DNA from 4 places in the Solidesulfovibrio sp. C21 genome. Region 1 is predicted to be linked to each of the others. Evidence: predicted binding sites of a transcription regulator. Region 1 holds the regulator's gene; each other region holds the start of a gene.
The links. Region 1 encodes sigma-54, which starts transcription at its own class of promoters, with help from an activator protein. Its sites were predicted from a motif close to CTGGCACGGNNNNTGCTT; they were not measured.
Positions count from the first base shown of each region.

Region 2: the regulator sigma-54 is predicted to act here: its motif matches at 6,342-6,359, upstream of ACMZ6R_RS10830 (protoporphyrinogen/coproporphyrinogen oxidase).
Region 3: the regulator sigma-54 is predicted to act here: its motif matches at 5,688-5,705, upstream of nifH (nitrogenase iron protein).
Region 4: the regulator sigma-54 is predicted to act here: its motif matches at 5,019-5,036, upstream of hpsG ((2S)-3-sulfopropanediol dehydratase).

Region 1 covers NZ_JBLODY010000013.1:22,635-30,241, forward strand. The annotation lists gene ACMZ6R_RS06410 (CTP synthase) at 1-1,629, shown strand, start outside; gene ACMZ6R_RS06415 (KdsC family phosphatase) at 1,826-2,368, shown strand; gene rpoN (RNA polymerase factor sigma-54) at 2,486-3,922, shown strand; gene hpf (ribosome hibernation-promoting factor, HPF/YfiA family) at 3,972-4,520, shown strand; gene ACMZ6R_RS06430 (PTS sugar transporter subunit IIA) at 4,521-4,973, shown strand; gene rapZ (RNase adapter RapZ) at 5,054-5,941, shown strand; gene ACMZ6R_RS06440 (PTS sugar transporter subunit IIA) at 6,160-6,597, shown strand; gene ACMZ6R_RS06445 (PTS sugar transporter subunit IIB) at 6,602-7,063, shown strand; gene ACMZ6R_RS06450 (PTS sugar transporter subunit IIC) at 7,235-7,607, shown strand, end outside.
Region 2 covers NZ_JBLODY010000031.1:2,583-10,189, reverse strand. The annotation lists gene ACMZ6R_RS10865 (ABC transporter ATP-binding protein) at 1-76, opposite strand, end outside; gene ACMZ6R_RS10860 (branched-chain amino acid ABC transporter permease) at 80-1,096, opposite strand; gene ACMZ6R_RS10855 (branched-chain amino acid ABC transporter permease) at 1,118-2,041, opposite strand; gene ACMZ6R_RS10850 (ABC transporter substrate-binding protein) at 2,183-3,349, opposite strand; gene purU (formyltetrahydrofolate deformylase) at 3,829-4,686, shown strand; gene ACMZ6R_RS10840 (tetratricopeptide repeat protein) at 4,708-5,484, opposite strand; gene ACMZ6R_RS10835 (RNA recognition motif domain-containing protein) at 5,986-6,264, shown strand; gene ACMZ6R_RS10830 (protoporphyrinogen/coproporphyrinogen oxidase) at 6,389-7,607, shown strand, end outside.
Region 3 covers NZ_JBLODY010000003.1:10,934-18,540, reverse strand. The annotation lists gene cdaA (diadenylate cyclase CdaA) at 1-536, opposite strand, end outside; gene folP (dihydropteroate synthase) at 581-1,432, opposite strand; gene ftsH (ATP-dependent zinc metalloprotease FtsH) at 1,416-3,506, opposite strand; gene ACMZ6R_RS01495 (response regulator) at 3,728-4,093, shown strand; gene ACMZ6R_RS01490 (HD domain-containing phosphohydrolase) at 4,116-5,516, shown strand; gene nifH (nitrogenase iron protein) at 5,747-6,571, shown strand; gene ACMZ6R_RS01480 (P-II family nitrogen regulator) at 6,625-6,954, shown strand; gene ACMZ6R_RS01475 (P-II family nitrogen regulator) at 6,966-7,340, shown strand; gene nifD (nitrogenase molybdenum-iron protein alpha chain) at 7,395-7,607, shown strand, end outside.
Region 4 covers NZ_JBLODY010000004.1:102,420-110,026, reverse strand. The annotation lists RNA gene rnpB (RNase P RNA component class A) at 1-62, shown strand, start outside; gene ispD (2-C-methyl-D-erythritol 4-phosphate cytidylyltransferase) at 92-1,300, shown strand; gene ACMZ6R_RS02580 (hypothetical protein) at 1,470-2,105, opposite strand; gene ACMZ6R_RS02575 (SDR family NAD(P)-dependent oxidoreductase) at 2,250-2,942, opposite strand; gene ACMZ6R_RS02570 (sulfite exporter TauE/SafE family protein) at 2,978-3,709, opposite strand; gene ACMZ6R_RS02565 (amidohydrolase family protein) at 3,748-4,587, opposite strand; gene hpsG ((2S)-3-sulfopropanediol dehydratase) at 5,220-7,607, shown strand, end outside.

The DNA.
Region 1 (7,607 bases):
ACCAAATTTATTTTCGTTACGGGGGGGGTGCTGTCCTCCCTGGGCAAAGGGCTGGCCGCCGCCTCCATCGGCGCGCTGCTCCAGGCCCGGGGGCTTAAGGTCACCATCCAAAAGCTCGATCCCTACATCAACGTCGATCCCGGCACCATGAACCCCTTCCAGCACGGCGAGGTGTACGTCACCGACGACGGGGCCGAAACCGACCTCGACCTCGGGCATTACGAGCGCTTTCTCGGCGTGCCCATGAGCCAGAACAACAACTACACCTCGGGCCGGGTCTATTTCAGCGTCATCCAGAAGGAGCGCCGGGGCGACTATCTAGGCGGCACGGTGCAGGTGATCCCGCACATCACCGACGAGATCAAGCGGGCCATCCTCGGCGTCGCCGGCGACGAAGACGTGGCCATCATCGAAATCGGCGGCACGGTGGGCGACATCGAGGGGCAGCCGTTTCTGGAGGCCATCCGCCAGCTGCGCATGGACCTCGGCCGGGAAAACGTCCTTTATATCCATCTGACGCTCGTGCCGTATTTGCGCGTGGCCGGCGAGGTGAAAACCAAGCCCACCCAGCACAGCGTCAAGGAACTGCGCTCCATCGGCATCCAGCCCGACATCATCATCTGCCGCAGCGAAGTGGACCTGACACGGGACCTCAAAGAAAAGATCGCGCTTTTTTGCGACGTGGACGCCGACGCCGTGTTCACGGCCGTGGACGTGAAAAACATTTATGAATTGCCGCTGCGGCTCTACGGCGAGGGCGTGGACCAGAAAATTGCCATCCTGCTGCGTCTGCCGGCCAAAAACGCCGATCTGACGGCCTGGCACTCCATGGTCGACCGCCTCGACAATCCCGCCGGCACGGTGTCCATCGCCATCGTGGGCAAGTATGTGGACCTGAAGGAAGCCTACAAGAGTCTGCACGAGGCGCTGGTGCACGCGGGTGGCCTCGCCGGCGTGTCGATTCGTTTCGTGTACGTCAATTCCGAGGACGTCACCCGGGAAAACGCGGCCGGGTATTTCAAAGGCATCGACGGCATCCTGGTCCCGGGCGGGTTCGGCTCGCGCGGGGTCGAAGGCAAGATCGCGGCCATCGAATACGCGCGCGTCCATGACATCCCCTTTTTCGGCATCTGTCTCGGTATGCAGTGCGCGGTCATCGAATACGCCCGCCACGTGCTCGGGCTGACCTGCGCCAATTCCGAGGAATTCGACCTGACCACGGCCGATCCGGTCATCTACCTCATGCGGGAATGGTTCGACTTCCGCACCAAAAAGATCGAGCGCCGCGATCCCTCCTGTGACAAGGGCGGCACCATGCGCCTGGGCGCCTATCCCTGCGTGGTCAAGCCCGACACCAAGGCCGCCGAGGCCTACGGCGCCGGGGAGATTTCCGAGCGCCACCGGCATCGCTACGAGTTTAACAAGGCTTACGCCGCCGCGTTCGAGGAGGGCGGGATGGTTTTAAGCGGCCTGTCCCCGGACGGGGAACTCGTGGAAATGGTGGAGCTGCCCGAGCATCCCTGGTTCCTCGGCTGCCAGTTCCATCCGGAATTCAAAAGCAGCCCCATGAAGCCCCATCCGCTCTTTCGGGAGTTCGTGATGGCTGCCAAGCGCCAGCAGGGGGCGTAGGAAGTTACGCCGCCGGCGGCCGGGGGGAAACTTTTTGGAAAAAGTTTCCCCCCGGACCCCTCTTCAAAAACTTTCAATAGGGATTCCGGAGCCCCACCTCGCGGGCAGCCAGGGGTATTGCTTGCTTTCAAGCTTTTGGGGCCGGTTCGAGGCGTTTGGGCGCGGCCTTGCGCCGGAAAACTAAAGGAGGCGCGCCGTGACGCACGACGCCACGCTTGCTGCGGCCAGGGCCGGGGATATCGCCCTGCTCGTGCTGGATGTGGACGGGGTTCTGACCGACGGCGGGCTCTACGTCGACGGCCGGGGGGAGATCGCCAAGCGGTTTCATGCCCAGGACGGGCTCGGCATCAAGGCGGCCCAGATCGCCGGCATCGCCGTGGCGGTCATAAGCGGCCTGGACAGCCCGGCTGTGGCCGCCCGCATAAAAGAACTCGGCATCGCCGAATACCATCCTGGCCATTACCGCAAGGTGCCGATCCTGCGCGCCATATGGGAGCGTACCGGCATTACCCCGGGGCAAACGGCCTACCTCGGCGACGACTGGGTGGATGCCGGCCCCATGGGGCTTGTTGGCCTGCCCATGGCCGTGGCCGACGCCCAACCGGAAATTTCGGACCTGGCCCTTTGGGTGACGACCCGGGACGGCGGGCAGGGGGCGGTGCGCGAGGCCATCCGGTTTATCCTGAACGCTTCCGGGCGGCTTGCGGCCGCGTACGACTGGTTCCTGCGGGAACGGTAAGCCGGGCGGATTGCCACAATCCTTTGATTGTGGCATGTTTTTTGTTGGGCGGAGGCCGGACACGCGCCGGACACCGCCGACACGAAAACCCATAAAAAAGCGCGTACGGCGGTAGACATGGCCCTGGAACTGCGACAGCAGCTCAAATTGTCCCAGCAGTTGGTGATGACTCCCCAACTGCAGCAAGCCATCAAGCTCCTGCAGTTGTCCCGGCTGGAGCTCCTGGAGAGCGTGCAGCAGGAACTCCTGGAAAATCCCCTTCTCGAGGAATCCATAGACGAAGATCGGCAGCCCGAATCCACGATGGCCGAGGACAACCTCGGTCCAAGCGGCGACAGCAGCGAAGTGGCCATGGAAAAGGAGCTGCTTAAAAACGCCGAGTGGGACGACTACCTTGGCGATTTCGCCAGCACCGGCCGGCAGGCCCAGTCCCGCGAATCCGAGATCCCCGAGGAGGGCATGGCCTTCGACGCAAGGCTTGCCTCCAAGCCCTCCCTGGAAGGGCATATCGGCTGGCAGATGCGCCTGTCCAATTTTACGCCAAAGCAACTCGAGATCGGCGAGACCATCGTCGGCAGCCTCAGCTCCTCGGGCTATCTCTGCGCCTCGATCGAGGAGCTGGCCCAGATGACCGCCACGAGCGTCGAGGCGGTGGAGGAAGTGCTGCACCGCCTCCAGCGCTTCGATCCGGTGGGCGTGGCCGCCCGCACCCCCAGCGAATGCCTGCTGACCCAGATCGAGGTCTTCGGCTACGAGGACACCATCCTTATCGAGCTCGTGCGCGACCACCTCGAGGATCTGGAAAAAAAGCGCTACAAGCCGCTGGCCAAAAAATTTCACATCACCATGGAGAAGCTCAAGGAATACCTGGAGCTGATCCAGACGCTCAATCCCATGCCCGGAGCCAGTTATGGTTCGGGCGACCCCATCTATGTGAGCCCCGACGCCTTTGTCTACAAGTACGGCGACGACTTCGTCATACTGTTAAACGAAGAGGGCATGCCCCGGCTCAACGTCAACATGACCTACATGGATGGGCTCAAGCCGAAGGCGGACAAGGACAAGGATTACCTGCAAGACAAGATGCGCTCGGCCATGTGGCTGATGAAAAGCCTTTATCAGCGCCAGCGCACGCTCTACAAGGTCCTGGAGAGCATACTCAAGTTTCAGCGGGAATTTTTCGAGCACGGCGTGACGCGGCTGCGGCCGCTGATCTTGAAAGACGTGGCCGACGACATCAGCATGCACGAATCCACGGTCAGCCGCATCACGTCCAACAAATACGTGGCCACGCCCCACGGTATTTACGAACTGAAGTTTTTTTTCAACAGTTCCCTGGACCTCGACGACGGTGGGACGGTAGGGTCGGAGTCGGTCAAGGCCATGATCAAGCGCATCATCGCCGGTGAGAACGCCAAGAAACCCATCAGTGACGAGGCCATTGCCGACATGCTCAAGGAAGAGCTGCAAATCAACATCGCCCGCCGTACCGTGGCCAAATATCGCACGGCCATGGGCATCGAATCCTCGTCCAAGCGCAAGGAAATTTTCTGATGCTTCGGGCCGGGACCCCGGCTCAATACCATGCCACCCGGAGGACTATATGAACATTACTTTTAATTTCAAGAACTTCGAGCCATCGGATCATTTGCGCGACTACGCCCGCAAGCGTTTTGAGAAGCTCGCCAAATATACCGTCGCCACCGACGCCTCGGAGTTGCAGGTCAATTTGGCCGTGGAAAAAAACCGCCAGATGGCCGACGTCATCTTCCTGGCCGACAACATGCACATCTCGGCCCACGAAGCCTCCGAGGACATGTATTCCACCATCGACATGATCCTTGACAAAGTCGAGGCGCAGGCCAAGAAATTCCGCGAGAAGCAAAAGGACCGCCGCCGCCAGAAGGCCGAGGTCGTCCATACCCAGGTCATCAGCATAAGCGAGGATGCCGCCGGGGCGCGGACGCCCACCATCGTCCAGACCGACGACTACGAGCCCAAGCCCATGGCCGTGGAAGAGGCGGCCATGCAGCTTGAAAGCCTCAAATACGAGTTCATGGTGTTTATCAACTCCGAAACCGACCGGCCCAATGTCATCTACCGTCTGCGCAACGGCGACTTCGGCCTCATTGATCCTGGAACGGGAGCATAAATGCGTCTTGAGGATTATCTCCAACCCGATTTCGTCATCGGGGAACTTGTGTCCGAGTCCAAACCCGACGTGCTGGCCGAACTGATCGCCCCGATGAAGGCCAGATGGCCCGATTTCGACGATGCCCGGGCGCGCCAAGTGCTGCTTGACCGGGAAAACCTCGGCACCACGGGGATCGGCGACGGCGTCGCCATTCCCCATGGCAAGATGGAGAACCTCGAGCAGATCGTCATTGTCGTCGGCCGCAGCCTCAAGGGCGTCAACTTCGATGCGCTGGATTTCAAGCCCTGCCGCATCTTCTTTCTCGTCCTTGCCCCGGAGCACGTGGCGGGCCTGCACCTGCGCATCCTGGCCCACATCTCCCGGCTCTTGTCCGACGAATCCTTCCGGCACGCCTTCATGAGCGCCGAAAACGACGCCGCCTTGTGGCAGGTGCTCACGGCCGCCGCCTGAAGCAACACGAAACGTCACCTCCCCGCGCGCCGGCCGGCGCGCGGGGAGTGTGTCCTATCGGGGCCGGGGGGCCATGCGCCATGGAAGACACGCCTGCGGAACTGACCATCGTCATCCTGACCGGACTTTCAGGGTCCGGCAAGTCCACCGCCTTGCGGGTCTTCGAGGACCTGGGTTTTTTTTGTGTGGACGGGTTGCCCGTCAGTCTCGTGCCCAAACTCATCGGCCTTTTCGAAGTGAAGGGCGGCCAGCGTTACAAAGGGCTGGCGCTCGGCATGGATGTGCGCCAAGCCGACATGGACACCGACTGGGGGGCGACGCTGGCCCAGGTCAAAGGCGCGGCGGCGGCCTTGCAGATCATTTTCCTCGAGGCCGACACCCAGGAAATCATCCGCCGCTACGCCACCACACGCCGGCCGCATCCTCTGGAAAGCGAATCGCGGGGCCTGGAGCAGGCTGTGCTCGAAGAACGCACGCGCATGACCCCGCTTCGGGACTCGGCCGACATGGTGCTCGACACCACCGATTTTTCCATCCATGACCTGCGTCGCAAGCTCCAGGAAAAATGGGCCTCCATCCGGGTCTCCACCGGCATGCTCAAGGTCCACGTCATGAGCTTTGGCTTCAAGTACGGGCCGCCATCCGAGGCGGACATGGTCTTTGACCTGCGTTTTTTGCCCAATCCCTATTTCGACAAGGCGTTGCGGGAAAAAACCGGGAAGGACGCGCCCGTGCGCGACTATGTCCTGGCCGAGGATCCGGGTCGGGAATTTCTCGCCCGGCTGACCGCTTTCCTGCTCTACCTCCTGCCGCTGTACGCCAGGGAAGGGCGTTACCGCCTGACCATCGCCTTCGGCTGCACCGGGGGGCGGCACCGTTCCGTGGCCGTGGCCGAGTCTGTCTTTGACACCTTGTCCAAGGCTGGATACAATCTTTCTCTTGAGCATCGGCATATCGAACGCGGTTGATCCGGCGCGCGGCGGCAAGGCCGCGGACGCCGGCAAACCGGAAGAAGCCGATGTGCCGGGCCGCGGTTGCGGCTATCGTGTCGGCCAGCGGGGGCATGCTCCCGTCTTGTTGGTGGGTCACTGCGGCAGCAGGACGCGTCGCGGCACTGGGCTGGATTACTCCGCCGCGCCGTTTTGACGCCAGGTTTGGGCCTGATAACGCCCCCGGATGCGCGAACATGAATGGGCAAACCCGCTCGGAGACGCCGGTTGGCGTGGTGATCGTCACCCACACCGATTACGGCACGTGGCTTTTGAAGGCGGCGGAATGCATCCTGGGCCACCAGGAACATTGCCGTTGCGTGAGCGTGGACATGGCCACCGAGGTGGACCACATCCTGGCGTCGCTGAAGGCCGCCATCAAGGAAACCGACCAGGGCGGCGGCGTGCTTATCCTGACCGACATGTTCGGCGGCACGCCGACCAACCTCAGCCTGTCGCTTCTGGGCTCGGGTCGGCTCGAGGTGCTCACGGGCGTCAATTTGCCCATGCTCATCAAAATCCTCGGCGCGCGGACCAAGAATCTGGAGGGGCTGGCCGCCGAAGGCAAGCAGGCCGGCTGCCAGGGCATCGTCGTGGCGGGCGAGGTATTGCGCAAGCGGGTTGCCGAGGCCTAGGACCATGGCGTTCGTGCGGGTGGACAACAGGCTCGTGCATGGCCAGATCATCGAAAGCTGGCTGCCTTTCACGCACGCCCGAACGATCCTGGTGGTCAACGACGACCTGTCCACGGATTTTTTGCGCCAGGAGATCATGTCCCTGGCCATACCCTCCGGGGTGCGCATCGAATTTCTCCCGGTCGGCGACTTGCTGGGGTTTTTATCCAGGAACCCCCTCGACGCCGAGGACGCCTTGATCTTGTTCGCCAGTTGCCGCGACGCCCGAATCGCCTACGAGCGTGGTTTCGGCTTCGGCAACCTCAATCTCGGCAATCTGCATTACGCGCCGGGGAAAAAGCAGGTCTGCCCCCATGTGGCCCTGTCCAAGGATGACGAGTCCTGTCTGGACTTTTTCCGGGACAAGGGGGTGCGGCTCGACTACCGTTGCGTGCCGAGCGATCCGCAGCAGTTGCGTTCCGTGTAATGTTGCGGCCTTGGAAAACCGGGTCGTATTTTCAAGGAAAAGGCAACGCAGGCACGTTGACTCCGCGACAAGCTTCGGGCTTGGTCTTGCGGATGCAAGTGGAGGCACGGCCCGGAAGCGGGGCGTGTCGGCCGGCTAAGGCAGGCGGCGAAGAGCCGCTACGGCCGCAGTTTGGGCCTTTGGACAGGAACCCGCCCACGGAAATCGCCCAGGCGAGACGACGCGCATGACCCATCAGGCCGATATCTTGCTCCACGTGATAAGCGTCGCTTTTTTTTTGTTCTTTTTTCGTCCTTCCGCTTCTTTTTAAACGCTGCGCTGATCGAAAGGCCGCTTGTCATCGGGTTTTTCTGGGCCGCCTGCTACGGTGACCTGGACGCGACCCTGAAGCTGAGCCTTTTTTACGAACTCTTTTGGCTCGACGGCATTCCCGCCGGCACCCACATCCCCCCCAATGCCGCCGCGGCGACCCTGGCCGGCCTGTCGCTTATGCACGTCTACCAGCTGACGACGCCGGCCGAAGCGCTCTTCGTGGCCGCGACCA
Region 2 (7,607 bases), on a different contig from region 1:
GGGACACGGAAAACTCCGACACGGCGCACAGCCCGCCGAAGTACTGGGTCATATCCTGTACGTCCAAAAGCGCCACGGCCTACCCCTTGAACTTGTAGAATTTGCGAAGCCCCGGAAACACGTCCGCCAGTTCCCGCCGGCCCATGATGCCCTCGGGCCGAAACTGCATGAGCAGCACGAGCACCAGCGGAATGACCACCCACTTGATGATCTGCAGGGGACGCAAAGCCTCCATGAGCAGCGTGACGAGGATGGCCGAGAGCACGGCGCCCGTCAGCGACCCCATGCCGCCGAGATAGACCATGACCATGATTTCCGTGGACTTGAGGATGGTGAACGACCCCGGGTTCACGTAGCCGAGGATGTGGGCGAACAGGCCGCCCGCGACCCCGGCCAGGCCGCACGACACCATGAAGGCCACGAGCTTGATGTGGTTGGTGTCAACGCTCATGATCTCGGCCGCGATCTCGTCCTGGCTTATGGCATCCACCCCCTTGCCGAAGGTGGAATAGATGAAACGGCGGATGAGCCAGACCGAAAAGACCGTGCCGACAAACACCCAGATCATCATCCAGGGCAGGTTGGCCGTATTCCCCATGGCGTTCATGACCGAACCCATGCCCATAAAACCCCGGGCGCCGCCGATGATGTTGATGTTCTCGATGGTGGACTTGACGATATAGGCGGCGGCGATGGTGATGATGGCCAGATAGTCGCCCCGGGTCTTGAACGAGGGGATGGCCACGAGCAGCCCGACGACCGAGGCGGCCAGCCCGCCGATGAGCAGGATCACCGGAAACAACCACACGGCCAGCGACGGCGGCAGAAGCGGCTGCCCGAAAGCGGCCGACTTGGCGAAAAGCGCCACGGACAGCACCGAGGACACGTAGGCCCCGACGGCCATGAACCCGGCATGGCCGCAGGAAAACTCGCCCATGTTGCCGTTTATGATGTTGAGGCTCGAGGAAAGGATGATGTTGACGCCCATGAACATGATCACGGACTGCCAATAGATGTTGAGGGCTCCTGTTTGCGAGGCCCAGACCAGCACGGCGAACAGCACGGCCAGCAGGGCGGGAACGGACAGACGTTTCATGCGGAAACTCCCCGACTGGTCCTAGATTTTCGTCGACTTGGCCACGCCGAACAGGCCGGTCGGTCGGATGGACAAAATAAGCAGCAGGATCGAGAAGGCGATGAGGTCGCGGAAGGTGGAGGGGAAAAAGGCCACCACCATGATCTCCACGAACCCCAGGAGAAACCCTCCGGCAAAGGCCCCGGCGATGGAGCCGATGCCGCCGACCACGGCCGCGATGAACGCCTTCCAGCCGATCAGCGCCCCCATGTAGGGATCGAGCACCGGATAGGTCATGGCGAAGAAGATGCCCGCCAGACCGGCGAAGGCCGAGCCCAAAACAAAGGTGAACACGATGACCGTGTCGGCCGGAATGCCCATGAGCGGCACGGCGAAACGGTCGTAGGAAATGGCCCGCATGGCCATGCCGATCTTGGTGCGGGAGACGATGAACTGCAGGAGCAGGAAGCCCAGGATGGCCACGCCGATGACCATGAGCTTTAAGTTGGTCACCGTGACCCCGAAGAAGTGGTAGACGTGGGTCGGGATCAGGGTGGGAAAGCTTTTGCGGCTGGCGCCGAGCAGGGCCAGGTTGCCGTTTTCCAGGATCAGGCCGCACATGAGCGCGGTGATGACCACGTAGAGGCGGTTGACGCCCTTGCGCCGTAGCGGCCGGTAGGCCACCCGCTCGAGGGTCACGCCGACCACGGCGGTAAGGATCATGGTCAGCGGCACGGCCAGGGTCATCACCAGCCAGCCGGGCAGGCCCGGGATCAGGCCGAACTTGCCGAGCAGGAAGGTGCAGACGAAAAAGGCGATATAGGCCCCGACCATGAAAATGTCGCCATGGGCGAAGTTGATAAGGAGCAGCACGCCGTACACCAGGCAGTAGCCAAGCGCGATCAGGGAATAGAAACTTCCCCACTGCAGGGCGTTAAGGATGTTTTGCAGAAGGCTTTGCAGCAACGGAGACCCCCTTGGCGCGACGTTCGGCCACCCGGCCGGGCGCGAGCCCGTGCCGGCCTGAATGCTTCGACGGCCGCCCGGGACGCCCCGGCGGCGGGGCGTCCCGGACAGGCGTTACAACCGGCGGATGCCGGGCGGATGCTACGGGCAGACGGACTTGTAGAAGGCGAACTTGCCGTTGTCGTCGATCTTGACCACCACGGCGCACTTGATGGGATCATGGGGGCCGGTGGCGGGATAGGACATGTCGCCGGTGATGCCTTCGAACTTCTTGATGCCGGCCATGGCCTTCATGAGGGCCTCGCGGTCCTTGGCCATGTCGCCGGTGATGGCGGGCATGGCCTTGACGCCGTCGAGCATCAGGTTGGCGCCGTCCCAGGTCAGGGCCGCGACGTCGTCAGGGGTCTTGTTGTAAAGCTTGGTGTACTCGTCGATGAATTCCTTGGTCTTGCCCTTGGCGCCGGCGGCGGCGTAGTGGGTGACGAAGAAGTAGCCCTTGCAGTCATCGCCGCAAAGGCCCATCAGGTCGCCGGAGCCCCAGGAGTCGCTGCCCATGATGGGCTTGTCGAAGCCGAGCGACTTGGCCTGCTTCACGACCAGCGGCACCTCGTTGTAGTACTGGGGCACGAAGAGCACGTCCGCGCCGGACTTGGCGATGTTGGTCAGCTGGGCCGAGAAGTCCACGTCCTTGGTGGTGAAGGTCTCGAAAGCGACAACCGAGCCGGGGCCGTGGATCTTTTCGAAGGCGGCCTTGAAGTCCTCGGCCAGACCCTTGGGATAGTCGGAGGCGATGTCGTAGAGCACGGCGGCCTTTTTGGCCTTGAATTCCTCGGTGGCGAACTTGGCGGCCGTGGGGCCCTGGAAGGTATCGAGGAAGCAGCCGCGAAAGACGTAGGGCCGATCCTTGGTGGTGTTGGGGTTGGTGGACCAGGGGGCCATCATCGGGGCCTTGAGGTCGTTGGAGGCCTCGGCGGCGGGCACGGCCTGCTTGCTGGACTGCGGGCCGACGATGCCGAGGACGTCGTCCTGGGTGATGAGCTTGCGCGCGGCGGACAGGGCGGACTCGGCCTTGGACTCGTTGTCCTCGTAGACGAATTCCACCAGGTATTTCTTGCCGCCGACGGTAATGCCGCCGGCATCGTTGATTTTCTTTTTGAGCATCTCGGCGGCGTTCTTCGAGGACTCGCCCACATCCGGAATATCACCGGTCATCGGGATGTTGAACCCGAGTTTGATGGTATCCGCGGCCCGGACCGGAGCGGCCGCCACGAGCACGAGAAAAAGGGCAATGAGCCAGGACCTTTTCATGAACGCCTCCTGTTTGCAGTCAATTTCAACAACTTACACGTAAAGTTTCGGTTACGATCGAAATACATGAACTTTCGGGCGAAGGGAATCCCCTTCTCGTATCAAACCACATTTTTGTGAAATTTTACCGGGGTGAAGGAGCCGCCGCGATGCCCCACTCCCCACTGCCGCATCCCGGGCCAGGCCAGCGCCGCGGACAGCGGGGACAAGCATTTTGATTTCCTTGGGGATACCAACGCGCATCGGCCTGCCTCGTGGGGTACTTTTCCTAAAATTCGGGCTTCCCTTCGGTCGTTACGCGCTCGGAGCAGGGGCGCGCTCGATAAGGACGCCCTTCTGTAAACGAATTTTCGAAATATGACAATATTGTCCGAACAATCTTTGGTTAAACTCGGCTGGCCTCAAAAACCGTTCTGGGTTATGGCCTTTCCCCCGGCGATCAGCCGCCGCCAAGACTATTCGGAAAGGATCCCGTCACCATGACCCACACCGCCCGTTTGCGCATCACCTGCCCAGACCGCCCCGGCATCGTTTCGGCCGTCACCACCTTCCTGCACGCCCACGGGGCCAATATTGTCGACCTGGACCAGCATTCGACGGACCCCGAGGGGGGGACGTTTTTCATGCGGCTCGAATTTCACACCCCTTATATGGATGTGTCCCGCCCGGCCCTGGAGTCGTCCTTCGGCGAAGTTGTCGGAACGCCGTTTTCCATGGACTGGCGGTTGTCGTATTCCGACGTGCACAAGCGCGCGGTCGTTTTGGTTTCGCGCCAGGACCACTGCCTGATGGAGCTGTTATGGCGGCATGCCCGGGGTGAGCTGCCCTGCGAGGTGGCGATGGTGATCAGCAACCACGAGGACGCGCGCGGCAGCGTGGAGGGCTTCGGGGTGCCTTTCTCCTGCGTGCCGGTCGGCGACGGGGGCATGCCCGAGGTCGAGGCGCGCATGGCCGAGATCCTCGGCGATGCGACGGACCTGCTCGTGCTGGCCCGATACATGCGGGTGCTGTCGGCGGATTTTCTTTCGCCCTACGAAAACCGGGTCATCAACATCCACCATTCGTTTTTGCCGGCCTTTGTCGGGGCCGATCCTTACCGGCAGGCCCACGAGCGTGGGGTCAAGCTGATCGGGGCCACGGCCCATTACGTCACGGCCGAGCTGGACGCCGGGCCGATCATCGAGCAGGACACGGCGCGGGTGACGCACCGGTTTTCGGTGGCCGACCTCAAGGCCACGGGCAGCGAACTGGAGCGCACGGTGCTGGCCCGGGCGGTCAAGTGGCACCTGGAGGACCGGGTCATCGTTTTCGGCAACAAGACGGTGGTGTTCCGGTAAGGCGGCCGGGCGGCGGCGCGATCAACCGGCATCCGTTGCCGGTGCGGCCGGCGGCGCGGCAGCGGCTTTTTTCTCCGCCGCCGCCTTGAGCTTTTTGGCGATGAGGAAGCCGGGATTGATGGCCAGGCATTTGCCGGCCTCGGTGGCGGCGGCCGCGAAGTCGCCCAGCTCGAAAAGAACCCGCCCCAGGTTGAAATGCAGGTTCTCGTCGGCCTCGGACACGGTCAGCGCCTTTGCATAGTAGGCCCGGGCCATGTCCAGAAGCCCATGCTTGCGCATGCGGATGCCGAATTCATTGAACAGAAATTTGTTCTCCGGCCCGAAGGCCAGCTCGATGGACATGATCTTCTCGAAGATCTCCCCCGCCTCCACCCTCTTGCCGGCCGCGAGATACGCATTGCCCAGGCCGAAAATCGCCCGCAGGTTCTCCGCGTCGTATTCCAGGGCCTTCTGGAAGGACTTCTCGGCCCTCTCCGTACGCCCGGCCTCGAGCTGCTTGTCCCCCTTTTCAAGCTCGGCAAGCATCGCCTCCATGCGCGGCTTGACCTGGTTGTAATAGATCAGCGGCTCGGGCTTGAATTTCTCCAGAAACTCCGGCTCGGAAACCGGCGTCTTCTCGCCGCTCGGCACGCTGTTGGCGTTTAAAGCCTGCACCAAAATGCCGGACTCGGGCGTCTTCTCGGCGTAATAATAAAGCGCGCGCTCACTGGCCCGGGTGGTCCCGCCAAAGCCGGTTTTGTAGGATTCCCGCAAGGAAACCGCCACGGCGAATCGCGCGGCCTCAAACGCATCAGCCATGCCCACCTCCACGTCGCTGCTGTGAAAGGCTCCCCGTCGGGTCCCTGGCATACACTATTTTCCTGCGCCGGGCATTCTCCCCACCCCGCCCCAAGTCACTTATCGGAAAGCACATTCGCAAGACAGGAAGCAAACCAGATATCATTTCAAGGAGAAACGACAGATACGAACATTTTTTTCTTGCTCCCCATTTCGGGTTCCGATATCTTTTGACATCTTCGCTCAAACCCGTGCAGTCGCCTCGCCCGTGGCGGGATACGGCGGCGCGGAAAGTTACGCGAACGACTCGCTTGGGGAGTCAACATAGAGTGCGCGCCGACTGTTTTTCACTACCTTGCCGTTGCCGAAACCGACGGATGCACTCCAACTATCGGGCCATTCCGGCCGTACGGCCGATGGAATCGTCCTGGGAAGGAGCGTAGCCGGCGGTTTGTTGCCAGACGGACCTCCGTACACGCTTCGCGTTCGCATTGACGTCAACCGTTTGGGAGTCCGTGTCTCATGTCCAAGAACATTTATGTTGGCAACTTGCCCTTCCGTAGTACCGAGGAAAGCGTCCACGATCTCTTCGCCCATTACGGCGAGGTCCAATCCGTCAAACTGATTTCCGACCGCGAGACAGGCAAACCGCGCGGCTTCGGTTTCGTGGAGATGGATGACGACAGCGCCGCGGACGAAGCGATTCGGGCGCTCGACGGGACGGAGTTCGAGGGCCGCAGCCTCAAGGTCAACGAGGCCAAGCCCCGCGCCCCCAGGCCCCCGCGTCGTCCGGCCTGGTAGTCCCCCGGAGTAACCTCTCTTTCCCGGAGTCGTCGGCTGGCAGGCGGCTCCGGGTTCCTTTTTTCCCTTCCCCCATACTGGCCCCATTCTTGCTACCCCATGCGACACCCCAGAGGAGGCACGCATGCGCGTCAAATATCTGATCATCGGGGCCGGCCCCACAGGACTTGGCGCCGCTTGGCAGTTGCAGCAAAGCGGCGAAAACGATTTTCTCGTCCTCGAACGCCACCCCTACAGCGGCGGCCTGTCCGCCAGCTTCACCGACCATACGGGGTTTACCTGGGATGTGGGCGGCCACGTGGTCTTTTCCCACTACCCGGCCTTCGACAAACTCCTCGACGAACTTTTAGGCGACGACGTGCTCAGGCACCAGCGCGAGTCCTGGATACGCGTGGCCGGCACCTTTGTGCCCTACCCCTTCCAGAACAACATCCGTCGCCTGCCGCCCGCGCTCGCCTGGGAGTGCGTGGAAGGGCTGCTCGCGGCCGGACGGGCCGCCGCCGCCGATGCGCACAAAACGCCCCCGGTCCATTTCCGCGAGTGGATCGACCGGGTCTTCGGCCCGGGTATCGCCCGGCTGTTCATGGTCCCCTACAACTTCAAGGTCTGGGCCCATCCGGCCGAGCTCATGTCCCACCGCTGGATCGGCGAACGCGTGTCCGTGGTGGACGCCGACCGGGTGATCAAGAACATCATCCTCGGCCAGGACGATGTGGCCTGGGGGCCCAACAACACCTTTTCCTTCCCGCTTCGCGGCGGCACCGGCGAGATCTACCGCCGCCTGGCCGCGCGCTTTCCCGACCGGGTGCGCCTGGGCGACGGCGCTTTCCGGCTCGACGCGACCGCCAAAACCCTGCGCACCACCTCCGGCGACACCGTGGCCTATGACCACCTCCTCTCCACCATGCCCCTCGACCGGCTGGTCGTGGACGTGCTTCAGGAGGCGACCCCGGCCATGACCGCTGCCGCCGGACGGCTCAAGCACAGCGGCTCGGCCATCCACGGCCTGGGCTTCGACGGCGCGCCGCCCGATCCCCGCTGCTGGATGTATTTTCCCGAACCCGACTGCCCCTTTTACCGGGTCACCAACTTCCACAACTATTCCTACAACAACACCCCGGACCCGGACGGCGCGCGGCCCCGAAAACGGGCGATCATGACCGAAACCAGCTACTCCGAGCACAAGCCCGAAAACCTGGACAGCCTGCCCGGACGCACCGTGGACGGCCTCGCCGCGACCACGCTCATCGCCCCGGACGACCGCGACCGCCTCGTTTCCACCTGGGAGATGCGCGTGGACTACGCCTACCCCATCCCCTGCCTGGAGCGCGACGCCGCCCTGG
Region 3 (7,607 bases), on a different contig from region 1:
GTCTCGCCCTGGACGATGACCGCACCGTCGTGCAGGGGCGTATCCGGGAAAAAGATGGTGCCGAGCAGTTCCCGGCTCATGCGGGCATAAACCTCCACCCCGCGCTCGATCCAGTCGCCAAGGGGCACCCGGCGCTCGAAGACGATCAGCGCCCCGGTCTTGGTGCGGGCCATCTGGAAAACGGCCAGGACGCAGGCGTCGAGGGCCGCCTCGGTCATGGCCTCGCGCCGCCGGGGACGGAAAAACCCCCAGGCCCCGACGCTCGAGAGCGCCTTGCGGATGTCGGCCTGAAACAAAATGATGATGACCAGGAAAATCGAGCCCAGGAAGTTGGTAAGGAGCCAATGCAGGGTATTGAGCCCGAACTCCCCGGACAGGTAATAGAGAATACAGATGAACAGGAAACCGTGGAGCACGGACACGGCCCTGGTGCCGTGAATGAGGATGAGCCCACGGTAGAAGATGTAGGTGACGAGCCCGATATCCAGGACCTCGGTCCAGGACAGGTGCAGATTTTCGAGAAAGGCGAGGGACATGGCCACAGTCCGCGGCTGGAGGGTGATTGCCGGGGGAGGTCGCGTCAGGCGGCCATGGCCGCGGCCAGACGCAGGGCCTGGGCGACCCCGGCCACATCATGAACGCGATGGATACGCGCGCCACGGGCGGCGCACAGGGCTGAGGCCACGGCCGTGGCCGGCCCGCGGTTTTCCACCGGCAGGCCGAGGAACGCCCCGAAGAAAGCCTTGTTGGACAGGCCCATGTACAGGGGCCGGCCCAGGACGAGGAAGCGGTCCAGCCGGCGCAGGATGGCCAGATTGTGTTCCAGGCGCTTGCCGAAGCCGATGCCCGGATCGAGGACGACATGGTCCTCGGGCAGGCCGGCCCGCACGAGCCGGGAAAGATGCGCCTCGAAAAAGGCCAGGATATCCTCGACCACGTCGTCGTAGCGCGGATCGTCCTGCATGCTTCGGGGCCGGCCCTGGCAGTGCATGAGCACATAGCCGGGCTTGCCGGCGACCAGCACGTCCGTGAGTTCCGGGTCAAAGGCGCAGGCCGAGATGTCGTTGACGATGACCGCCCCGGCCTCGATGGCGGCGGCGGCGCAGCCGGCCTTGAAGGTGTCCACGGACACCAGCGCGCCGGGAAGCCCGCGCAAGATCCCGGACACCACGGGCACCACCCGGCGGATTTCCTCTTCCAGGGGCACCTGGGCCGCGCCGGGCCGGGTGGATTCCCCGCCGACGTCGAGGATGTCCGCGCCCTCGGCGGCCAGGGCCAGGCCGTGGGCCACGGCGGCGGCCGCGGTGTCGTGGCGGCCGCCGTCGGAAAAGGAGTCCGGGGTAACGTTTATAATGCCGGCGATACGGTTGGCCGCGCAGTCGAGGGCAAGCCCCCGGCCCAGCCGCCAAAGCGTGTTAGCGTTCGTTTCCATGGCCTTCGCCGCCCGGCTTTTTTTCCGGATGCGCGGACTCGTCGGGCTCCAGGGTGAATTCCTCGCCGCCGGCGTGGGGTTCGGCGATGGTCGCCTCGGGCGCGGCAGTCTCAGGTGCGGCTGCCTGGGGAGCCGCCGGAGCCGCCTGGGCGGGCGCGGCCTGCTGCGCCGAAGCGGCGGCGGCCGGCGTCCCAGCGGCGCTGTCTGGCGCGGCTTCCTGCCCGGGAGAGGCGTTGCCCCCGGCCGCCGGGCCCGCCGTCCCGGCCGGGGTCTCGGGCGGGGGGAGGGTCTCGCCCCGCATGAGGCGGTCGATATCATCGCCGGTGATGGTCTCGCGCTCGAGCAGGGCCTTGGCCACGGCCGCGAGGGCATCGCGCTCGCCCTCCAGAATGGCGCGGGCCCGGCGGTAGGCCGATTCCACGATCTTGCGCACCTCGGCGTCGATCTGGCGCGAGGTCTCCTCGCTGAAGTTCTTGTGGTGCACGAGGTCCTTGCCGAGGAAAATCTCGTTGTCGTGCTCGCCGTAGGAAAGCGGCCCGAGCACCTCGCTCATGCCCCAGGAGCAGACCATCTTGCGGGCCATGGTGGTGGCCCGTTCGATATCGTTGCCGGCCCCGGTGGTCATCTGGTCGAGGACAAGCTCTTCGGCCACCCGGCCGCCCATGAGCACGGCCAGATTGTTTTGCAGGAAATCCCGGGAATAGTTGTGCCGGTCGTCGGTCGGCAGCTGCATGGTGATGCCAAGGGCCATGCCGCGCGGAATGATGGACACCTTGTGCACGGGGTCGGTACCCGGGAGCTTCCTGGCGACGAGGGCGTGGCCGGCCTCGTGGTAGGCGGTGGTGCGCTTTTCCTCATCGCTGAGGATGAGGCTGCGGCGCTCCTTGCCCATGAGCACCTTGTCCTTGGCCTGCTCGAAATCGGCCATGTCCACCTGGTTCTTGTTGACCTTGGCCGCCTGCAGCGCCGCCTCGTTGACCAGGTTTTCCAGGTCCGCGCCGGAAAAGCCGGGCGTGCCCCGGGCCAGCACATCGAGGTTGACGTCCGGGGACAGCGGCGAACGCCTCGAATGGACTTCCAGGATGCGCCGGCGGCCGCGCACATCGGGGGTGGGCACCACCACCTGCCGGTCGAAACGACCGGGGCGCAACAGCGCCGGGTCCAGGACGTCCGGACGGTTGGTGGCGGCAATGAGGATGACGCCCTCGTTGGATTCGAAGCCGTCCATTTCGACGAGCAACTGGTTCAGGGTCTGCTCGCGCTCGTCATGGCCGCCGCCGAGTCCCGCGCCGCGCTGGCGGCCCACGGCGTCGATCTCGTCGATGAAAATGAGGCACGGCGCACTTTTCTTGCCCTGCAAAAAGAGGTCGCGCACCCGGGCCGCGCCCACGCCCACGAACATCTCCACGAAGTCGGAACCGGAGATGGAGAAAAAGGGCACTCCGGCCTCGCCGGCCACGGCCCTGGCGAGCAGGGTCTTGCCCGTGCCCGGCGAGCCGACCAGGAGCACGCCCTTGGGAATGCGCCCGCCAAGGCGGGTGAATTTCTTGGGGTCCGAGAGGAACTGCACCACCTCGGTCAGCTCCTCCTTGGCCTCGTCCACGCCGGCCACGTCATCGAAGGTCACCCGCGTCGACTCCTGGGTGATCATGCGCGCCCGGGAGCGGCCGAAATTCATGGCCCGGCCGCCGCCGTTCTGCATCTGGCGCATGAAAAAGATCCACACGCCGAGAAGCAGGATCATGGGGAACCAGGAGACGAGCAGGGTCATGTACCAGGGCGACTCCTCGTCGGGTTCGGCCATGACCTCGACTTTTTTTTGCATCAGTGTGGAAACGAGGGTGGGATCCTCGGGCGAATAGGTCAGAAACTTGCCGCCGCCGGTGGTGACGCCCGAGATTTTCGATCCCTGGATCTTGACGGAAACCACGTCCCCGGCGTTCACTTTCTGAATGAAATCGGAATAGGAAAGCTTGGCGCTTTGGGGCTGCGGTTGGTTGAACAAGTTAAACAGGACGACCATGACCAGTGAGATGGCCGCCCAAAGCATGAGATTTTTCGCAAAGCTGTTCAAACTGGAGTCCTCCAGGAGTCGGGCAAGGAAGGATGGGGCCCGCGAGTTGTAAAGGTGATGGCCATAGCACAGCCGCATCCGGGCTGTCCACGCGGCAAAACCGGTTTTCCTTCGCCGCCGGCCAAGAGTCGGAAATGCCCGGGCAAGGCTTGCCAAGGCCTTCGTTGCTCCATATTGTATTGCATAATAAGCGTCCAGGACGAGTCCGGCAAGGAGCGGCGATGCCTTATAAACGTATTTTGACGGTGGACGACGCAAAAAGCGTGCGCGGACTCGTCTCCCGGACGCTGCGCCAAGCCGGCTATGACATTGCCGAAGCCGTGGACGGAGCCGACGCCTTGGAAAAAACCGCCGACGGAATCGATCTTGTCATTACCGACATCAACATGCCGGGAATGGGCGGCCTGGAACTCATCACCCGGCTGCGGGAACGCGAGGACACCCGCTTCACCCCGATCCTGGTCCTGACCACCGAATCCCAGACGGACATGCGACGACAGGCCGTTTCGGCCGGCGCCACGGGCTGGATCGTCAAGCCCTTCGCCCCGGAAGTGCTGCTGGCCCTGGTGCGCCGCTTCCTGTGCTGAGCCGCAGCCGGAAAAGCCAAAAATGGCAGAAGTGCCCCAGGATCACCATACATTGCCCGACCTCGACGCCGCCGGCATGGACAGCGGCGCCCTGCTCTTCCACGACGCCCCGCTGGCGGTGTATCTGCGCGGCACGGACGGCGACCTGCTCGACGCCAACATGGCCATGGCCGTGCTGTTCGGCTTCGACGGCCCGGCGCAGTTCCTGGAGGCCATGGCCGCGACCCCGGACCAGTACTACCTGGACCCGGACACCCGCGCCTCGGTGCTTTCCATCCTGGCCCGCGACGGGCACCTGACCGGCCGGCAGTTCCAGGCGCTCGGCCGGGACGGCTTCGTCATCTGGGTCGAGGAATCGGCCCGGCGGATCGTGTCCCCGGCCGGCGAGACCTTCTACTTCGGCTACATCCACGACATCACGGCCGAGAAAAGCTCGCGCTGGGCGCTGACCGAAATCGAGGAGAAGTACCGGGGCATTTTCGAAAACGCCGTGGAAGGCCTTTTCCAGATGACGCCCGGCGGCCGCTTCGTCACGGTCAACATCGCCTTGACCCGCATGCTCGCCTATCCGGCCCCCGAAGATCTGACCGCCATGTCCAACGCCGCCGCGCACGTTTTCGCCTCCCCGGCGGACTGGAGCCGGCTGGGGACCGCCCTCGACGCCGCGGGCATGGTGCGGGGACACGAGGTGGAGCTTCTCCGGGCCGACGGGGCGCGCATCTTCGCCTCGATCCATGCCAGGGCCGTACGCGACGTCGACGGCGGCATCGTGCTGTTCGAAGGCTCCATGGAAGATGTGACGGAACGCCGCCAGTCCCAGGAGCAACTGCGCCAAAACCTGGCGCACACCCGGGCCCTTTTTCACCAAACCGTCAAATCCCTGGCCACAACCGTGCGCTTCCGCGACCCCTACACCGCCAGCCACCAGGACAACGTGGCCCGCCTGGCCTCGGCCATAGCCCGGACCATGGGACTGTGCAAAGACATGACGGCCGGCATCCGGGTGGCCGGGCAACTGCACGACATCGGCAAGATCAACGTGCCGGTGCGCTACTTGAGCAAGCCGGGCCGGCTGGTGGGGCTGGAATGGGAATTCATGAAGCAGCATGCCCAGACCGGCTACGAGATCCTCAAGGACATCGATTTTCCCTGGCCGGTGGCGGAAATCGTCTGGGCCCACCACGAACGCCTGGACGGTTCGGGCTATCCGCGCGGGCTTTCGGGCGCGGCCATCGGCATCGAGGCGCGCATCCTGGCCGTGGCCGACGTGCTGGACGCCATGGCTTCCAACCGTCCCTATCGGCCGGCCCTCGGCGTGGAGGCGGCGCTTGCGGAGCTGGTCCGACACCGGGGCGCGACCTTCGACCCGGACGCCGTGGACGCCGCCCGGGCCGTGATCCGCGACGGCGTGGTCCGGTACTGACCCTCCCGGCCGGCAATCCTGTCGGGCCCTCCGATACCACAACATTTTTGTCGCATTTCTTGCGACATTTTTGTCTCCGACACCGCCCCTCCGGTTTTCGCCCACCTGCCATGTTCCAATAAGCTATTCAAAATTAGTATATTACATCAAAGGCATCACGGCTTTCCCTTGCTGGCATGACTCTTGCCATAAAGGCCTCCATCACACTCTGGAGCAGGAGGCTTTACAAAATGCGCAAGATCGCTATTTACGGCAAGGGCGGCATCGGCAAGTCCACCACCACGCAGAACACGGTCGCCGGTCTGGCGGAAATGGGCAAAAAGGTCATGGTGGTCGGCTGCGACCCCAAGGCCGACTCCACCCGGCTCCTGCTGCACGGCCTAGCCCAGAAGACCGTCCTCGACACCCTGCGTGAGGAAGGCGAGGACGTCGATCTCGACGATATCCTCAAGGAAGGCTACGGCGGCATCATGTGCACCGAGTCCGGCGGCCCCGAGCCCGGCGTCGGTTGCGCCGGTCGCGGCATCATCACCTCCATCAACCTGCTCGAACAGCTCGGCGCCTACGAGGAAGACAAGCACCTCGACTACGCCTTCTACGACGTCCTCGGCGACGTCGTGTGCGGCGGTTTCGCCATGCCGATCCGCGACGGCAAGGCCGAGGAAATCTACATCGTGTGCTCCGGCGAGATGATGGCCATGTACGCGGCCAACAACATCTGCAAGGGCATCGTGAAGTATGCCGACACCGGCGGCGTGCGCCTGGGCGGCATCGTCTGCAACAGCCGCAAGGTCGACCAGGAACAAGAGATGATCGAGGAATTCTGCAAGCGCCTGGGCACCCAGATGATCCACTTCATGCCCCGTGAAAACCAGGTGCAGCGCGCCGAGATCAACCGCAAAACCGTCATCGACTTCTCGCCCGAGCATCCCCAGGCCGACGAGTACCGGGCCCTGGCGAAAAAGATCGACTGCAACAAAAATTTCGTCATCCCCAACCCCATTTCCATCAACGAACTGGAAAAGCTGCTCATCGACTTCGGCATCGCCAACTAGTCACCGCGCCGCATCCAGCGAACACTACACACACGCACGCAAGGAGCACAGTCATGCAGACCATGGTGAGAGCCATCGTTCGTCCCGAGAAATGCGATGAAGTCCTGGCGGCCCTGATGGACGCCGGTTTCCCGGCCGTGACCAAATTCAACGTGGCCGGACGCGGCAAACAGCGCGGCATCAAGATCGGCGAGATCCAGTACGACGAGATCCCCAAAGTGATGCTGATCTGCGTCGTGGACGACAAGGACAAGGAGTTCATGGTCAAGACCATCATGGAAAGCGCCCGCACCGGAACCAAGGGAGCCTTTGGCGACGGTAAAATCTTCGTGAGCCCCGTTGAGGAAATGTACACCATTTCGTCCGGTGTGAAGGAATCATAAGGAGGGGCGTCATGAAGGAAATCATGGCGGTTATCCGCATGAACAAGATGAACCAGACCAAGAAAACCCTGGCCGATTCCGGAATCCCGGCTTTCGTGGCCCGCGAGGGCTATGGCCGAGGCAAGGGCCTGGTCAACCAGGCGGTGCTCGAAGGCGCCGCCGCCGGCAACGAGGAGGCCATCGCGCTCCTCGGCACCAAGGGCCGGCTGTACCCCAAACGCATCCTGTCCGTCATCGTTCCCGACGCCGAGGTCAAAAAAGTCGTGGACGCCATCATATCCGTCAACAAGACCGGCCAGGCCGGCGACGGCAAGATATTCGTAATGCCCGTCTCCGATTCCATCCGGGTCCGTACCGGCGAGGACGGAGACGCGGCCATCGTCTAGGCGGCCCCTGCGGACGTCCCCGGACCAATACCGAGCTAACGAGGAAGCATCCAAATGAGCAGCAAGCCCATAAACGTCGAAGAGATCAAGCAGGAATTGATCGCCAAGATGCCGACCAAGGTCGCGCGCAAGCGGGCCAAGGCCATTGTCCCGGGCGCGGGCGGCAGTGGCGAGGCAATTCCCGAAATCCAGGCCAACGTCCGCACAGTTCCGGGCATCATCACCCAGCGCGGCTGCACCTATGCCGGCTGCAAAGGCGTCGTGCTG
Region 4 (7,607 bases), on a different contig from region 1:
GGAATGACGACCGCCCCGGAATCTCCGGGGAACAAAACCCGGCTTATCGGCCGACTCCCCTTTTTTTCCACTTTAGCCTGAAGGATGTTCCGTGTCCGTTTGGACCGTTCTGCTCGCCGCCGGCTCGGGGACCCGACTCGCCGAAGCCTCGGGCGGCATCAAAAAACAGTTTCTGCGCCTTGGCGGCAGGCCGCTGTACTGGCGGTCGCTAACCGCCTTTGCCCGCTGCCCGGATGTGGTCGGCGTGGTGGTGGTGTTTCCGCCGGCCGATCTGGACGCGGCCCGGGAAGAGTTGGCCGGGTTGCTGGTCGCCCACGATCCGGGTGTGGCGGTCGTCACCACGGCCGGAGGCGTCCGCCGCCAGGATTCGGTCCAAAACGGGCTTGGCGCACTGCCGCCGAAATGCCGCCATGTGCTCGTCCACGACGCGGCGCGGCCTTTTGTCGACCCGGGGCTCATCGGCCGGGTCATCACCGCCCTTCGCGAGGGACACGAGGCCGTCATTCCGGTGCTGCCCGTCACGGACACCATCAAGGACGTGCGCGAAGAGGCGGTGCAGGCCACCTTTGACCGCAGCCGGCTGGCCGCCGTGCAGACCCCCCAGGGTTTTGACGCGGCCCTCCTGCGCCAGGCCTTCGAACACGCCGGCGAGGATTTCACCGTCACCGACGACGCAAGCCTCGTCGAGCACCTCGGCCGCCCTGTGCACACCGTGCCCGGCCACCCGGACAACCGGAAAATCACCAATCCCGAGGACTTGCTCTTGCTCGAAGACGCCACTCCGTCGCCCGTGCCCGTGGTCGGCTACGGCTACGACGTGCACCGCTACGCCGATCCCGTCCACCCCGGCAAACAGCCGGCCCGGCCCATGAAGCTCGGCGGCTACCCCATCCTCGGCGCGCCCGAGGTGCTGGCCCATTCCGACGGCGACGTGCTGTTGCACGCCCTGACCGACGCCATCCTCGGCTGTGTGGCCGGCGGCGACATCGGGCAGCTTTTCCCGGATAGCAATCCCGATTTCGACAACATGGCCTCGGGGGTCTTCGTCAGCGAGGCGCTGCTTCTGGCGCGCGACCAGGGACTTGCCATCACCCACGTGGACCTGACCGTCATCGCCCAGATTCCGCGCATCGGGCCCCATGCCCAGGCCATTCGGCTGAACGTGGCGGCGCTTTTGGGGCTCGACAAGTCCCACGTCAACGTCAAGGCCACGACCGAGGAAGGAATGGGATTTACCGGCGAGAAAAAAGGCATCAAGGCCATCGCCCTGGTCACAGGCTGGAAGCTCGCATCGAAATAAGCATTGGGGGAAACCTTTCTGAAGAAAGGTTTCCCCCAAACCCCTTTCCAAAGACTTTTAACGATAACAGCTTGTCACCGTTAAAAGTTTTTGGGAGAGGAGAGCGCGAGAGGGGAACCCTTTTTTCAAAAAGGGTTCCCCTCTCGCACTTCTTTCCTCTCTTCGCCTCCTACCGGGCTTCCACGCGGAGGAGCCGCGGGCCGCGGTAGGTCCCGTCCGGGCCGAAATCGAGGGAAAGCAGGGCCTGGCCGAGCACGGCACAGGCGTGGCAGCCGTTTAAGAGCGGATAGCTGAAGACGAAACCCTGGCCGCCGCCGGGCGGGGTATTCACGGCGCTTGGGCCCTCGCCGGTCGGCCAGAACATGAGTTCGGGATGGGCCTTTTGCAAGGCGGCGTAAATCGGGTCGGCGGCAAGCGGCAGGTCGGCGGGCTCGATTTCGCTCGAAACGAGGGTCGGCGAACCGTTGACCAGATAGGTCACGGCGTTGGTGTTGGCCCGCAGCGAAAAAACCATCACCGCCACGTCCACCCGCCCCATTTCCTGGAAAGCCTCCATGTAGCCTTCGCCCTCGAGCAGCTTGTTTATGGCCAGGGCCTGGGGCGTCGCGTCGGTTTGGCGCATGATGCGCGACAGGCAGCCGGTGGCGTCCTGCCCCTTTTGCAGACAGTCGGTCCAGGCGGCCTCGGGCAACGCCCACACGCCCTTCCGGTCGATGGTTTCCGCGCCATCGGCCAGGGCAAGGCTCCGGGGAAAAAGCGCCCAGACAACCAAACAAACGATAACGCGCCCATACCTGGGTCCCATGGGGCCTCCTTTTCCGACTTCCTGCCGACATAGGGGGAATCGGGAGACTCCGCAAGCCAGGCATATCCAAAAGCACGATCCACCGTCTGAGGGACTCGATCCGATTCCGAAGCCGCCGTGGCCTCCGGAAAACTCCCGGGACAGTCAAATGCCGTTGACAATGTCGATGCCGGTCCCGTTGATGTACGCCGGGCTCTCGGTGGCCAGCCAGACCATGGTCTGGGCGATTTCCTCGGGATAGGCAAAACGCCCGGCGATGCTCTGTCCCTGGATCGCCGCCTTCCGGGCTTCGGGAATGCGCTCCAGCATGTCGGTGGCAACCGGACCGGGACAAACGGCGTTGACGATCACCCCCTGCGGACCCAAAAGCTTGGCAAAGCTCTTGGTGGCATTGAGCAACCCGGCCTTGGTGACGCCGTACCAGATATCCGGGTGCCCGGTATGGGCGGCCACAGACGCCGTATTGACAATGCGCCCGCCCCGCTTCCCGGCCATGCGCTTGCCGTATTCGCGCATAAGGGCAATGGGCGTTTCCAGGTTCAGGCGCAACATGCGTCTTTTCTGCTCTTCGGGATAGGCATCGAACGGCAACGAAAGCATCATGCCGGCATTGTTGACGAGAATGTCCACCGGGCCGATATGCGCGACCATATCCGGAATGGCCTCCACATCCGTCAGGTCGAAGGGAAAGAGGGAAAACCGGCGGGCCAAGGCCGGATTAAGCGTGTCAAAGGACCGCGATACGGCCACCACCTCGATGTCCCTCTCCAGAAGCCGTTTTGCCACCTCCAGACCAATGCCCCGACTGGCACCGGTAACAAGTGCGCGTTGACGCATCGGACCCTCCTCTCAAAAGTGCATGACCAATTGGGTTAGGACGCCCCCGTCCAGATCAGCTTGCAGCCCATAACCAGCAGCAACCCCGACATCACCCGATGAAAGGTTGCCGTCCCGAGACGCGCCGACAGGCGCATGCCGCACAGACTGCACACCAGCATGACGGGCAGATCGATTCCAGCCAGGGCCACGGCCCGCAGGGAAAACATGCCGGCCAAAAGCTGCGCCCCCACGATACAAAGTGTACTCCAGACGAAGAAAAAACCCAGCGCCCCTTTGGTTTCGGACTGGTTACCGCCACGAAGCAACATGTAGGCGGCCGGCGGCGGGCCATTAATGCCGAAGGCCGTGCCGAAACACGTGGACAACAGCCCGGCCAGAACGCCCCAGCCGGCGGCGAGGCTGCCATGCCGCACCCTGCTGGAGCACAGTCCCCAGGCGGCGCAGCACAGCAACAATACGCCGAGTCCCAGTTTCAACCCGGCTTCCGAAACGAATCGCAGCAACGCCAAGCCCATTGCCGCCCCGGGCACGGCTCCGGTGAGCATAAGCCACACCGGCTTCCTGGCGATGGAGCGGCGGTAATTCCAGGCCATCTGGATATTGAGGGACAGCACCAGCAGACTGCACGCCGGCAGCGCCAGCGCCATATCGTTGCCGAGCGCGACGAGCGGCATGGCGACCAGAGCCGCCCCAAACCCCATATAGCCGTTGACGAAGCCGCCCAGCCCCCAGCCTGCGATGGCCAGATACGCACCCGCGGACATGCCGTTTCCCCGCTTTCTTGTCTGTTGCCGGAAAGGGCCTACGCGACCGACTCACCCAATACACGCAAGGCATTTTCATAGAGGACCTTGCGCCGGACCTCGTCGGAAAGCGGCATCGCGGCATAGGCCGCCAGGGCATCCGCCTGCTCGATGAAGGGATGGGCGCTGGCGAAGACCACCTTGTCCGGAATCATGGTGTTCATGGCCTGGACATAGACGTCGGACATGGGCGCCCGTTCATACTCGGAACAATCCATGTAGACGTTGGCGTTGCGCAGGCACGTGTAGATGGCCTCGGTGACGAAGGGATAGGCGCCATGGCTCATCACAATGGTCAAATCCGGAAAATCCCGGGCCACCACATCGACAAAGCGGGGGTCCGTGTAGTCGATCAGCGCCCCGTGCACCTGCGGCGGGGGCGCGGTGGTCACGGCAACGGGGATATTGAGATCGCAGCAGGCGGCGTAGAGGGGATAGTAGCGGGCGGCATCCGGCCGCAGATGCGCCAGATACGGATCGATGGACGCCCCGCGCATGCCGTATTCGGTAACGGCCTGACGCAATTCGCGCACGGACTTCATGCCCTTGTGCGGGTCCACACCCCAGAAACCGATGAAGCGTTTGGGATAGGCCCGGATGAACGCAAGCACCTCGGGATTATTCGCCGGGGACCCGTACGTCGTCTCGCTGTCGCGGCCGGTAATGACGCAACGCGTCACGCCGCGGGCGTCGAGACCGGCAACGATTTCGGGCAGTGGCTGGGGCTTGCGCTTGTCAAAGCCGATGACGGCACAAGCGGCCTTGAACATATTGCTGTTGGCAATACCGTTGATAATTTCCGGTGTATTCGGCCGGAATCTGAAATCGATGATAGCCATGGACAGACTCCTTTGGTTGGCAGGAGCGCCACATAGCAAAAGACATGCCTGCACGGCGCTCGTCTTCCATTCCCGAAGCAGCCATCGCCCCGCTTGATTCCAGGCCCTTCCATTTTAGAGCAGCCCCGTCCCCTGGCGCAGAGAGGGTTCTTTCGCCCGATCAGCCGGTCACGTCTATTTCAAAGTTTTTTTGATTCCTGGCGGCGTGCCCCCTGGATGCAGGCTTGGATCGGGTGCAGACCTGACACGCTGACGCAAAATTGCAACGCATTCGTTACTTTTATAACTTACTTATATATTTAGTTTTTTAAAAAAAATGTCTCATTTATGCGCCATACCCGACCCCTCGGATTCCGCTCTGTGGCTCACTCCATGACGTAAAATCCATCCGCTTGCGCCTGTTTGCACAAGATACGGGCCTTCACCGATCTTTGGCATGGTCTCTGCAATTTCCGGCTTACGGAGATTGAACACAAACAGATCGAAAGGGATAAGACTACTCAATCCCTTATTTGTATTACATCACGTCACAAAACCTTTTGAGCAAGGCAGACGCGACGGTACAAAAAAGATCATTGTGTTCATTATATCCGGAATTCTAAAGCCAGAGCATCCGCTCAAGGAGACAGGCTATGCTGAATATTGAGTGTTGTGGAACAATGTCCCCGCAGGAGCAACGCCTTCAAAATAAAATTGAAGGCAAAAAAGATCCGTACCGGGCGACACATCGTCGGGCGTTTGCCATTTTGGATTCCTTCGAAGGAATGCGGCCGCGCATCGATATCGAACGCGCCAAGTACTTTACCGAGTCCATGCGGGCCACCGAAGGGCAGCCGCTGGTGTTGCGCTGGGCCAAGGCGCTCAAGCATATCGCCGACAACATCACGGTCTACATCGACGACAACCAGCTGCTGGCCGGCCGGGCCGGCTGCCAGGGCCGTTACGGTATTTTGTACCCCGAACTCGATGGCGACTTTCTCGATGTCTCCATCAAGGATCTGCCCAACCGCCGCGAATCGCCCTTCTCCATCACGCCCGAGGACGCCAAGGTTGTCATTGAGGATATTGCCCCATATTGGAAGGGCAAAACCTACCATGAGGATCTCAACACCGCCCTGCCGGCCGATGTGCACAAGTTGACGTATGATGATCCCGAAGGCCTGCGCTCGCGGTACATCGTCAACGAGACCTCCTCCTTCCGCTCCTCCATCCAGTGGGTGCACGACTATGAGAAGGTTCTCAAACGCGGTTTTGGCGGACTGCGAAAGGAAGCCCAGGAAAAGCTGGCCGCACTTGATCCGTTAAGCCCGGTGGACAACTGCGAGAAGCGCCCGTTCCTGGAAGCCGTGGTGATCGTCAGCGATGCCATCGTCACCTGGGCCAAGCGGCATGCGGCGTTGGCGCGGGAAAAGGCCGCGGCGGAAAAAGATCCTCTCCGCAAGAAAGAACTCCAGACCATGGCCGACATTTGCGAGCGCGTTCCCGAGCAGCCGGCCCGCAATTTCCATGAGGCCGTACAGTCCCAGTGGTTTACCCAGATGTTCTCCCGTCTGGAGCAAAAAACCGGAACCATCGTTTCCAACGGCCGCATGGACCAGTATTTCTATCCTTACTATGCCAAGGACCTGGCCGAAGGACGCCTTACCGAGGATCAGGCCCTCGAATTCATCGAGTGCATGTGGGTGGGCATGGCCCAGTTCATCGACCTCTACATCTCGCCCAACGGCGGGGCCTTCAACGAAGGCTATGCCCACTGGGAAGCCGTGACCGTCGGCGGCCAGACCCCGGACGGCCGCGACGCCACCAACGATCTGAGCTACCTGCTCTTGCGCTCCAAGCGGGAGTTCCCGCTGCACTACCCGGATCTGGCCGCCCGCATCCACTCCCGCTCGCCGGAACGGTTCCTGTGGGAAGTGTCCGAGACCATCAAGGATGGCTCCGGTTTCCCCAAGCTCATAAACGACGAGGAAGTGGTGCCCCTGTACGTCTCCAAGGGGGCGACCTTCGCCGAAGCCTATGACTACGCCGTCTCGGGCTGCTCGGAAGCCCGCATGCCCAACCGCGACACCTATACCAGCGGCGGCGCCTACATCAACTTCGCGGCCGCCCTGGAAATGGCTTTGTACAACGGGCGCATGCACAAGTACGGCGACAAGCAGCTCGGCAAGGAAACCGGCGACGCCCACGCGTTCAAATGCTGGGAGGATCTGTGGGAGGCCTACAAGGCCCAGCACATCCTTTTCCTGAAGACGGCCTTCATCCAGCAGTATCTCATCAACAACCTGCGCGCCCGCCACTTCGCCCAGCCCATGGGTTCCGCCATGCACGACCTGTGCATGAAATACTGCCTCGATCTGCATACGCCGCAGATTCCCGAAGGCATCAACATGGGCTACTTCGAATACATCGGCTTCGGCACCGTCATCGATTCGTTGGCCGCCATCAAGAAGGTGGTATTCGAAGACAAGACCCTGACGATGGATCAGGTGTTGGAAGCCCTGGATTGCAACTTCGAGGGCAAGGAAGACATCCGTCAGATTCTCAAAAACGCCCCCTGCTACGGCAACAATGACGCCTACGCCGACGTCATCGGCCGCGAGATCGATTTGCTGTCCGTGGAGTATGGCAACAAGTACTCCAAGGAACTGGGCATGCACAACGACGTGCGCTACGTGCCCTTCACCTCCCATGTGCCCTTCGGCAAAGTGGTCGGCGCCACGCCGAACGGCCGCAAGGCGTGGAGCCCGCTGTCCGACGGCTCGTCGGCCTCCCACGGCGCCGATGTCAACGGTCCGACCGCCATTCTGCTTTCGAACTTCAGCACCAAGAACTACGGCTACCGCGACCGGGCGGCCCGCCTGCTGAACATCAAGTTCACGCCGAAATGCCTGGAGGGCGACAGCGGCACCCGGAAGATGGTTTCGTTTATCCGGACCGTGTGCGACCTCAAGCTCTGGCACGTGCAGTTCAACGTCATCAACAAGGACACCCTTATCGCCGCCCAGAAGGACCCTGAAAAA